One region of the Afipia carboxidovorans OM5 genome, then DNA from elsewhere that is predicted to be linked to it. Evidence: predicted binding sites of a transcription regulator. Region 1 holds the regulator's gene; the other holds the start of a gene.
What was found. The regulator LexA, encoded in region 1, represses DNA repair genes until DNA is damaged. The targets are predictions, from matches to a motif close to TGTTCNNNNTGTGTTCNG.
Positions count from the first base shown of each region.

Region 1 (4,750 bases):
TCACTGCCGGTGCTGCGCAAGGACTTCATGTACGACACCTATCAGGTGATGGAGGCGCGTGCGCATGGCGCCGACTGCATCCTTATCATCATGGCGGCGCTCGATGACGCCGCCGCACGCGACATCGAGGCTGCAGCGCTCGACCTCGGCATGGATGTGCTGCTCGAAGTACACAACGAACCCGAGCTTGAGCGCGCATTGAAGCTGCGCTCAAAGCTTCTCGGCATCAACAACCGCAACCTGCGCACCTTCGAGACCACGCTTGCGACCAGCGAGGCGCTCGCCGCCTCCGTACCGAATGATCGCATCATGGTCGGCGAGAGCGGCATCTTCACGCCCGCCGACATTGCGCGGCTGGCCCGCGTCGGCATCGAGACGTTCCTCGTCGGCGAAAGCCTGATGCGGCAGACCGACGTTACATCCGCCACCCGCACCCTGCTTGCGAAGGCCTCATGACGCGATGACCGATAACCCCACCCTCACCCATATCGACGCCAAGGGCGAAGCGCATATGGTCGATGTGTCGGCGAAGGATGCCACCGAGCGCGTCGCAGTCGCGGAGGGGTTTGTGATCATGAGCACGGCGACGCTCGATCTCATTGTCCAGGGCAATGCCAAGAAGGGCGACGTGCTCGGCACCGCGCGCGTGGCCGGCATCATGGCAGCGAAGCGCACCTCCGACCTCATTCCGCTCTGTCATCCGCTCGCACTGTCCAAGGTCACGCTCGACATCGTGCCCGACGACAAGCTGCCCGGCTGCCGCGTCGAGGCAAGCGTCAAGGTGAAAGGCCCAACGGGTGTCGAGATGGAAGCACTCACCGCGGTCTCCGTCGCCTGCCTCACCATCTACGACATGATCAAAGCGGTCGAACGTGGCGTCCACATCGAAGGCATCCGCCTTCTGGAAAAGCGCGGCGGCAAATCCGGCCACTACAAACATGAAAAATAAGAACGGACGCCCTGCCATGTCGCTGATGTCGGTCGCCGATGCGCTGAACTCCATTCTCGACGGCGTCACACCCCTTCCTGAAGAAGACGTTTCCCTCGACGACGCGCTCCACCGCACGCTCTCACGCGACCTCGCCGCCCTCCGCACCCAGCCGCCCGCACCGATGTCGGCGATGGACGGCTACGCGGTCCGCACCACCGACGCCGCGAAGGGCGCGCGCCTCACCGTGATCGGCGAGAGCGCGGCCGGTCGGCCGTTCGAGGGGCCCGCGATCGGTCCGAACGAGGCGGTTCGCATCTTCACCGGCGGCGTCGTTCCCGCAGGGGCCGACACCATCGTCATTCAGGAGGACGTCGAGCGCGAACACAATTTTATCACATTAGCTGAAGCCGCTCCGAAGCCCCGCCACATCCGCGAAGCCGGCCTCGATTTTCGTGAAGGCGACGTGATGTTGCGGCGTGGCACCCTCCTCTCTGATCGCGACCTCTCGCTTGCAGCCTCGATGAACCATCCGACACTGCCGGTGCATCGCAAGCCGAAGATCGCCATTCTCGCGACCGGCGATGAACTGGTGATGCCGGGCTCGCAGACGGGACCGGGCCAGATTATTTATTCGAATGCCTATGCGATCCAGGCGTTGATGCGCAGCACCGGCGCGGAGACGATCTCGCTCGGCATCGCGCACGATACAATGGAAGACACCTGCGCCGCGATCCGCCGCGCGAAGGAGATGGGAGCCGACCTCCTCATCACCAGCGGCGGCGCTTCCGTCGGCGATCACGACATGGTCAAGCCCGCGCTCGAAGCCGAAGGCACCGACATCAAGTTCTGGAAGATCGCACTGCGCCCCGGCAAGCCGATGATGCACGGCCGCTGCGGATCGATGCGCGTGATCGGCCTGCCCGGCAATCCGTCATCGTCTTACGTGTGCTCGTTCGTGTTCGCGGTGCCGCTGATCCGCGCGATGCTCGGCCGCGCACAGGTCAACCACTGCATCGAGACCGCAATTCTCGGCCACGCTCTTCCTCCGAACGATCATCGGCAGGAATATCTGCGGGCGCGCGTTCTCAACGACAACGGCGTCGCGATTGCGACTACCGTCAATCTTCAGGACAGTTCGCTGCTCGGCAATCTCTCCGCGGCGGATGTTCTGCTGGTCCGCCCTCCGCTCGCACCGGCCGCGCAGGCAGGCGAGCGCTGTGACGTGATCCGTCTGCCGGCGTAACGCGCCGCGCGGCATCGCACGCGCCGTCAGGCGCGTCCGGCGATCTGCATATTCGAAAGATTGGCAACCGGCCTGCGACGCGCAGACGCTTCCATCTCCGCCTGCAGCATCTCGAGATCCGACGGCAACGGCACCCAACCGCACGGACACTCCTGCGCCTGATGCGCGCTCGACGTTTGACGATAGATTGCACCGAGGGCCGATGCCATCATCCGCATCACCACCATCGGCGGCAGCGCGGAGTTGTCGAGCATCCGGCAGAACGTCACCATCAGGTTGTGATCGACCTCGACCTGCGTGGGCTCCTCGTTGTGATAGTCCATCGGCAATCTCCTCCCGGCACGCAGTGTGTTGCGCGCAAGACCTAGGATGATGTGCCGCGCGGCTCAATCGCAGAAAGCCAGACTGGAATTAGAAGACGTTCAATCCGGCGCGGAATAGCTCGTGATCCAGTTCGCAACTGGCCGGCCCCGCCTCAGCACGATGGAACGATGCAAAGGCCCGTTCGGCATGAATTTGTAAAATTGGGCCGATTAGATTCATAAGAATTTAACTATTGCGGAACATGTATGGAACATATAGTGTATGTTCATGATTTGTTTCGAGTGAGTCTAGCACCCTGCAAGAACATCGGCAGGTGCCGCGACGACCGGGTTGAAGGCCCGGCAGATCAAGAATTGAGGGCTGGGCCGGATGCTGACACGCAAACAATACGAACTGCTGCGCTTCATCAACGAGCGCCTCAAGGAAAGCGGGATTCCCCCCTCCTTCGACGAGATGAAGGATGCGCTCGACCTGCGCTCGAAGTCCGGCATTCATCGCCTTATCACCGCGCTTGAGGAGCGTGGCTTCATCCGCCGGCTCGCCAATCGCGCCCGCGCCATCGAAGTCATCAAGTTGCCCGAGCCCGCACTTGGCAGCGGCGGCCGTCGCGGCTTCACCCCAAGCGTGATCGAAGGCAACCTCGGCAAGGCGCGCGGCCCGGCGAGCTTTGATGAAAGCGGCGAACAGCCCGTTGCCGTGCCGGTGATGGGTCGCATCGCAGCCGGCACGCCGATCGAGGCGTTGCAGACCCGCAGCCATACCATCAGCGTGCCGCCCGACATGCTCGGCGCCGGCGAGCACTACGCGCTCGAAGTGCGCGGCGATTCGATGGTCGAGGCCGGCATTCTCGACGGCGACATGGCGCTGATCCAGCGCAGCGAGAACGCCGACACCGGCGACATCGTCGTTGCGCTGATCGACGAGGAGGAAGCGACGCTGAAGCGCTTCCGCCGTCGCGGTGCTTCCATTGCGCTCGAGCCCGCCAACACCGCCTACGAAGTCCGTATCCTGCCGCCGAACCGCGTGCGGATTCAGGGCAAGCTCATCGGACTGTACCGCAAGTACTGAGCCAAGACTTGAGGCGACATCACAACGCCTGAGAATGCGGTCGGCGCGCGAATGCCCGACTGTGAATTGTCATTGTGAGAAGTGTAAGCGACGAAGCAATCCAACTCTCTCTGCACGCTCATAGTTGAGTTGCAGGGTAACTGTTGGATGCGGCGAGCGGGCGCGGATCAAATCCACGCGCAACGATGGTCGCGCACCTCAAGTAAAAAAAAATCGCAATCTATGGCGAGCTCTCGCGCACTGGCACGAGCGCGTTGCGGTCAGCGGCGGCACGAAATCAACGATGGCTTAGATCAGCGATAGCCGCCGAAAGGTGGCGGCGGCGCGGGCTGGCGCGGCTGCTGGGCCGGCTGCGGCCGTGCCTGACGCCGCTGCTGTGTTTGCTGCGGCGGCGGTGCGGGCTTCACCGGCTCGTTCTGCGCGGTAACGGGCTGCTCAGGTGATTTGCAGTCGATCAGCCACACGTCATAGATCGGATGCTCCACCGCGTGGAGGCCCGGGCTTGCCGCAAACATCCAGCCGGAGAAAATCCGCTTCACTTCATTCTGCAGCGTGATCTCGTCGACCTCGACAAAGGCGTCGGTGTTGGCGGCTTCCGTCGCGGGGCGCGTGTAGCACGCATCCGTCTTCACCCGCAGCGCACCGAACTGCACGGTCTCGCCGATATCCTGATCGAAGGTGATGATGCGGCCGGTGATCTTGTCGAGGCCGGAGAACACCGCCTTCTTGTTCGGGATCTTGATCGCGGGTGGCTCGGTGACGATTTCATCGCCGGGCTGCAGCGTCGCCGGAGACTGCTGCGGATTGCCGGCCGGCGGCTTCTGTCCCGGCAGCGCGTTGCCGGGCGGCGGATTGACCGCAACGTTGGGAGGCTGCTGCTGCGGTGCTGTCGCACTGCCAGGCGGCGGCGCCAGCGGTTGGGACTGCACCGCTCCGGGGCGTGGCGCACCCTGCCCCGGCGGCAGCGGACGCGCAGCCTGCGGCGCAGGCAATAGGCGACCCTGCGGAATTTCCGGGACTTCCTCTTCGTCGGGATCTTGCGTGGGATCGCCATGCGACAGGCCCGCAGGCGGACGCAGCGGCTGATCGGAAAAGATGTTGCCGATCTGCGCGCGTGCCGGCGGCAAGGCAAACAGCGAGGCCGCGATCAGTGTCGCAAACGAAATCGTGGCGGCGGTTCGAAG
Region 1 covers NC_015684.1:1,871,386-1,876,135, reverse strand. Annotated here, with positions in the region: gene trpC (indole-3-glycerol phosphate synthase TrpC) at 1-456, shown strand, start outside; gene moaC (cyclic pyranopterin monophosphate synthase MoaC) at 461-949, shown strand; gene OCA5_RS08730 (molybdopterin molybdotransferase MoeA) at 966-2,174, shown strand; gene OCA5_RS08725 (hypothetical protein) at 2,201-2,497, opposite strand; gene lexA (transcriptional repressor LexA) at 2,868-3,566, shown strand; gene OCA5_RS08715 (DUF2155 domain-containing protein) at 3,860-4,750, opposite strand, start outside.

Region 2 (4,750 bases), 840 kb from region 1:
CCGACCAGAGTTGCGGCATCACCTCGCTGTCGGATGCCGTCGCCTGGCCGACTGACGAGATCAACAAGCGGCTGCAGCCGAACGAGGAGCAGCGTGCCAAACTGACCGCGCTGCAGGATGCGACCTTCAAGGCGGCGGAGTCGCTCAAGGCGACCTGTCAGCCGTCCGCGGCGCTGACCCCGCCCGCGCGGCTTGCGGCGGCGGGCCAGCGGCTCGATGCGTTGCTCGGCGCGGTGAAATCGGTTCACGCGGCGCTCAACGATTTCTACGGCACGCTGAGCGACGAGCAGAAGGCGCAGTTCGAGGCGATTGGTCCCGCCCGCAGCGCGGAGCTGAACGAGGCAGAGGCGGAGCCGGAGGAGAAGCCCGCCGCACGCAAGAGCCGCCGCCATAGCCGCCGTACTCACCACGGTCTTCCCGGCGGCATGGAGAATGTGCTTCGCCACATCATCACCGTCGTGCGCTGAGTCGGCGGGGGACGGTGTGGCTGCCGGGCTTCTCGGGGAACGATAGTTTCCTGAGCAGCTACTTAGGCGAGGGCCCTTTGGAGGCATGGCCGTTATATCGCATCGCGGGCAGGCCACGCTTGCTCCCGCCGCCGGATTTTCTCAATAATCTGGTAAAATTGTCCGGTTCTGTTTACCGGGCCTTGAGGGGTCGCCGGTAGGCTGCCTCGCCATGAAAACGCTCAAACGCTTCCTTCGGGATCAGTCCGGCGCCACCTCGATCGAGTATGCCATGATCGCGGCAGGGATCGCGGTCGTCATCATCGTCGCGGTCAACAATCTCGGCTCGGCGTTGAACGGAAAGTACGAGATGATCCGCACCAGCGTGCAATAGCCGCTCGCTTGCGTTGGCCGGCTGCGGCCGCTAGTTTTCAGACATTGTTGATGGGGATGGAGTTCCCCCGATAACCGCCGCAAGGCTGATGACTCCTACCGGACGCTTTCGCGTCGGGTAGGGCTTGTCCTCCCCCAGCGATGCATCCGGGATGGGTGCATGACAAAGGCTGGGTACCTCGCTCGAGGCTTCCTCATTCGCTGCCATCGCACTCCGGGCGTCGGCTTGGCCGGGCCTAACGATCGTTGCGTATCCGCGTGCTGCGGATACGGGTTCGGCGATGATGGATGATGTTCGGCGTGCTTCTGGCACGGCCGAATGAGCGATGAGGAAACGGACGTGAATGTGAGTTTTATTCTGGCGGTCGCGGTCGGCGGCGCACTCGGCTCGGTGGCGCGCTATCTGGTCGGCATCGGCGCGGGCAAGCTGTTTGGCACGGACTTCCCATGGGGCACGCTGATCATCAATATCACCGGCTCGTTTCTGATGGGCGTGCTGGCCGGCCTGTTCGCGACACGATGGAATCTGCCGCAGGCGGCGCGGATATTTCTCACGGTCGGGATTTGCGGCGGCTACACCACATTCTCCACCTTCTCGCTCGATTCGTTCTATCTGATCGAGCGGGGCGAGCTTGTCGCCACCGCCGCCTATATGGTCGGCTCGGTGGTGCTGTCGGTCGGCGCGCTCATTGGCGCGATGCATGTCGTGCGGACGATGGCGTGAGCGGGTAGGGCGCGCTTGTAGCGGTTCTACAGAGCAGCGGGCCTTGGACCGAACAGGATCACTGCCATGCCGATGAGGCAGATGGTGGCGCCTGCAACGTCCCAGCGATCCGGCCGGTGGCCTTCCATCGCCCATCCCCACACGAGCGCGCTGGCGATGTAGATGCCGCCATAGGCGGCATAGGCCCGGCCGGCGAGCGGACTATCGACCAGCGTGAGGAGGTAGGCGAACAGCGCCAGCGCGGCCATGCCCGGGATGAGCCACAGCGGCGACTGGCCGAGTCGTAGCCAGGCCCAGAACGCAAAGCAGCCGCCGATCTCCATCAGCGCCGCACCGACAAATGCCGCCAGCGATGTCACGGGAGTCCCCTCGTCCGATTCTGGCAGGATAATACAGGGTTGCGGGTGGTTGGGATCGACAAGAGCTGTTCAAAGGCACAGTTGACGCGCGATTTGAACGATATCGAAGACCATGACGCCGACGAGAAGGCGGCCAGTTCTCAATTTGCGCGGGCTTCGATTCTCGCGCGGATCACTTTCTGTCCGCGATGTCGTCATCGGCGTCATCGCAGGAAGAAGAAGCTATAGGCGACCGTCATAACGAATACGGCGGCTGCAACCATACCCACCGTGATGAAGGTTTTTTCGACTGGATCGGGTGAATTGTAAGGACGCATCATTGGTGCTCCCTCCGTTTGAATTGGACGGGAGCGCAACCGGCGATCTCATCACCGATAGATGCCACGGGTCGTGCGGTGATGCTGGAGTATGTGCCGGCAAGGCAGAAAGCTCTGCCACATTTGTTAATGCATCGACCGAAAGCCCTTTATGGCTGCGCCAGGGAAGCCACCTGAGAGTTAAACCGCTCAGTGCCGCCAAGCCAAAAAGAACATATTGCGAACAAGGAACAAATAGGGTACATTCACTCCATCGGATGTTTTCAGCGATTCCGGTCCGCCGCTTCAGGGAAGCCTTTGTCCGGCCGGCGAATCCCGTACATAAGGAGTGAACCCATGGCCCCAGCCGCCCTGCGTATCGTTGAAGGAACGTCGATGGACAAGACCAAGGCCCTGACGGCCGCGCTGTCGCAAATCGAGCGCCAGTTCGGCAAAGGCTCCGTGATGCGGCTCGGCAAGAACGACCGCTCGATGGATATCGAGGTGATATCCTCCGGCTCCCTCGGGCTCGACATTGCACTCGGCGTCGGCGGCCTGCCGAAGGGACGCATCGTCGAGATTTACGGCCCCGAATCCTCCGGCAAGACCACGCTCGCGCTGCACGCGGTGGCCGAAGCGCAAAAGAAAGGCGGCACCTGCGCCTTCATCGACGCCGAGCACGCGCTGGACCCGGTCTATGCCCGCAAGCTTGGCGTCAATGTCGATGACCTCCTGATTTCCCAGCCCGACCATGGCGAGCAGGCGCTCGAGATCGCTGATACGCTGGTGCGCTCCGGCGCGGTGGACGTGCTGATCGTCGATTCGGTTGCTGCCCTGGTGCCGCGCGCCGAACTCGAAGGCGAGATGGGCGATTCGCTGCCGGGCCTGCAGGCGCGCCTGATGAGCCAGGCGCTGCGCAAGCTCACCGCCTCGATCAACAAATCGAACACCATGGTGATCTTCATCAACCAGATCCGCATGAAGATCGGTGTGATGTATGGCTCGCCCGAAACCACGACCGGCGGCAACGCCCTAAAATTCTATGCCTCCGTCCGCCTCGATATCCGCCGCACCGGCGCGATCAAGGAGCGCGATGAGGTGATCGGCAACTCCACCCGCGTCAAGGTGGTGAAGAACAAGCTCGCGCCGCCTTTCAAGCAGGTCGAGTTCGACATCATGTACGGCGAGGGCGTCTCCAAGATGGGCGAGATCCTTGACCTCGGCGTCAAGGCCGGCATCGTCGAGAAGTCCGGCGCCTGGTTCTCCTATGACAGCCAGCGCCTCGGCCAGGGCCGTGAGAACGCAAAGTCCTTCCTGCGCGACAATCCGGACATGGTGGCGAAGATTGAGGCCGCAATCCGGCAGAACTCCGGTCTGATCGCCGAGCAGATTCTTGCCGGTCCGAAGGAGAGCGAGGACGGCGAAGAGGCGGAGGACTGATCGTCCTTCGCGTGCGGGGCGCGCGCATCGCGGCTCGCATGACAGAATTTATTTCGGGACTTGAGAGCCTCTCGAGGAATCTCAGGTTTTTGGGGCGGTGCGGGCAAGACGGGAATCCTTGCTCCGGCAATATCGCCCTTCGGAAGGCAAGGCGGGCGCTGCGGATGTTGAGTTGCCGACATCCTCAGGGCCCGTTTTGTTTTTTGAATATTGTAACTCCCAAAGCTTTCATGACCGGGCATAGCCGTTCGAAGAACGGCGTCGCTTCCGCTCGCCTATGTCCCGGCCATCTACGTCTTGGCCACACTTGAAAGAAAGACGTGGATGCCCGGCATAAAGTCGGGCATGACGCCAGTGAGGAGTGCTTACTCCGCCGCCTGTGCGTAAGTGCTGACTGGCGGGCAGGAGCAGACAAGGTTGCGGTCGCCATAGACATTGTCGACGCGGCCGACCGGCGACCAGTATTTGTCCTGTCGGGAGCGATCATCGGGGAAGCAGCCCTGTGCACGCACATAAGGCCGCTGCCAGTTGTCGTCGGCGATGTCGTGCACGGTGTGCGGCGCGTAACGCAGAGGCGATGCTTCGATCGGGAATTCGCCGGCTTCGACCTGCGCGATCTCGCGCCGGATAGCGATCATCGCGTCACAGAAGCGATCGATCTCGGCCTTCGACTCGGATTCGGTTGGTTCGATCATCAGCGTGCCGGGGACCGGGAAGCTCATGGTTGGCGCGTGGAAGCCATAGTCGATCAGCCGCTTGGCGATGTCGTCCACGGTGACGCCGCAAGTTGTCTTCAGCGGGCGTGGATCGACGATGCATTCGTGCGCGACGCGGCCGTTATGATTGCGGTAGAGCACCGGGAAATGTGCATCGAGACGCTTCGCGATGTAGTTGGCATTGAGGATCGCAGCTTCAGTGGCGTGACGCAGTCCCTTCGCGCCCATCATCAGGATGTAGAGATAGGAAATCACAAGGATCGAGGCCGAGCCGTAAGGCGCTGCGCTCACTGCCCCGATGTCTTCGCCGTTCACCAGCGGCAGGAACGGCGCGAGGTGTTTCTTGACGCCGATCGGCCCCATGCCGGGGCCGCCG
Region 2 covers NC_015684.1:2,712,164-2,716,913, reverse strand. Annotated here, with positions in the region: gene OCA5_RS12900 (Spy/CpxP family protein refolding chaperone) at 1-467, shown strand, start outside; gene OCA5_RS12895 (Flp family type IVb pilin) at 679-840, shown strand; fluoride riboswitch at 884-945, shown strand; gene crcB (fluoride efflux transporter CrcB) at 1,180-1,563, shown strand; gene OCA5_RS12885 (YnfA family protein) at 1,590-1,922, opposite strand; gene recA (recombinase RecA) at 2,576-3,658, shown strand; gene gcvP (aminomethyl-transferring glycine dehydrogenase) at 4,024-4,750, opposite strand, start outside.
Region 2: recA (recombinase RecA) is a predicted target of LexA. The motif match lies at 2,448-2,465, and genes of this name have one in related genera.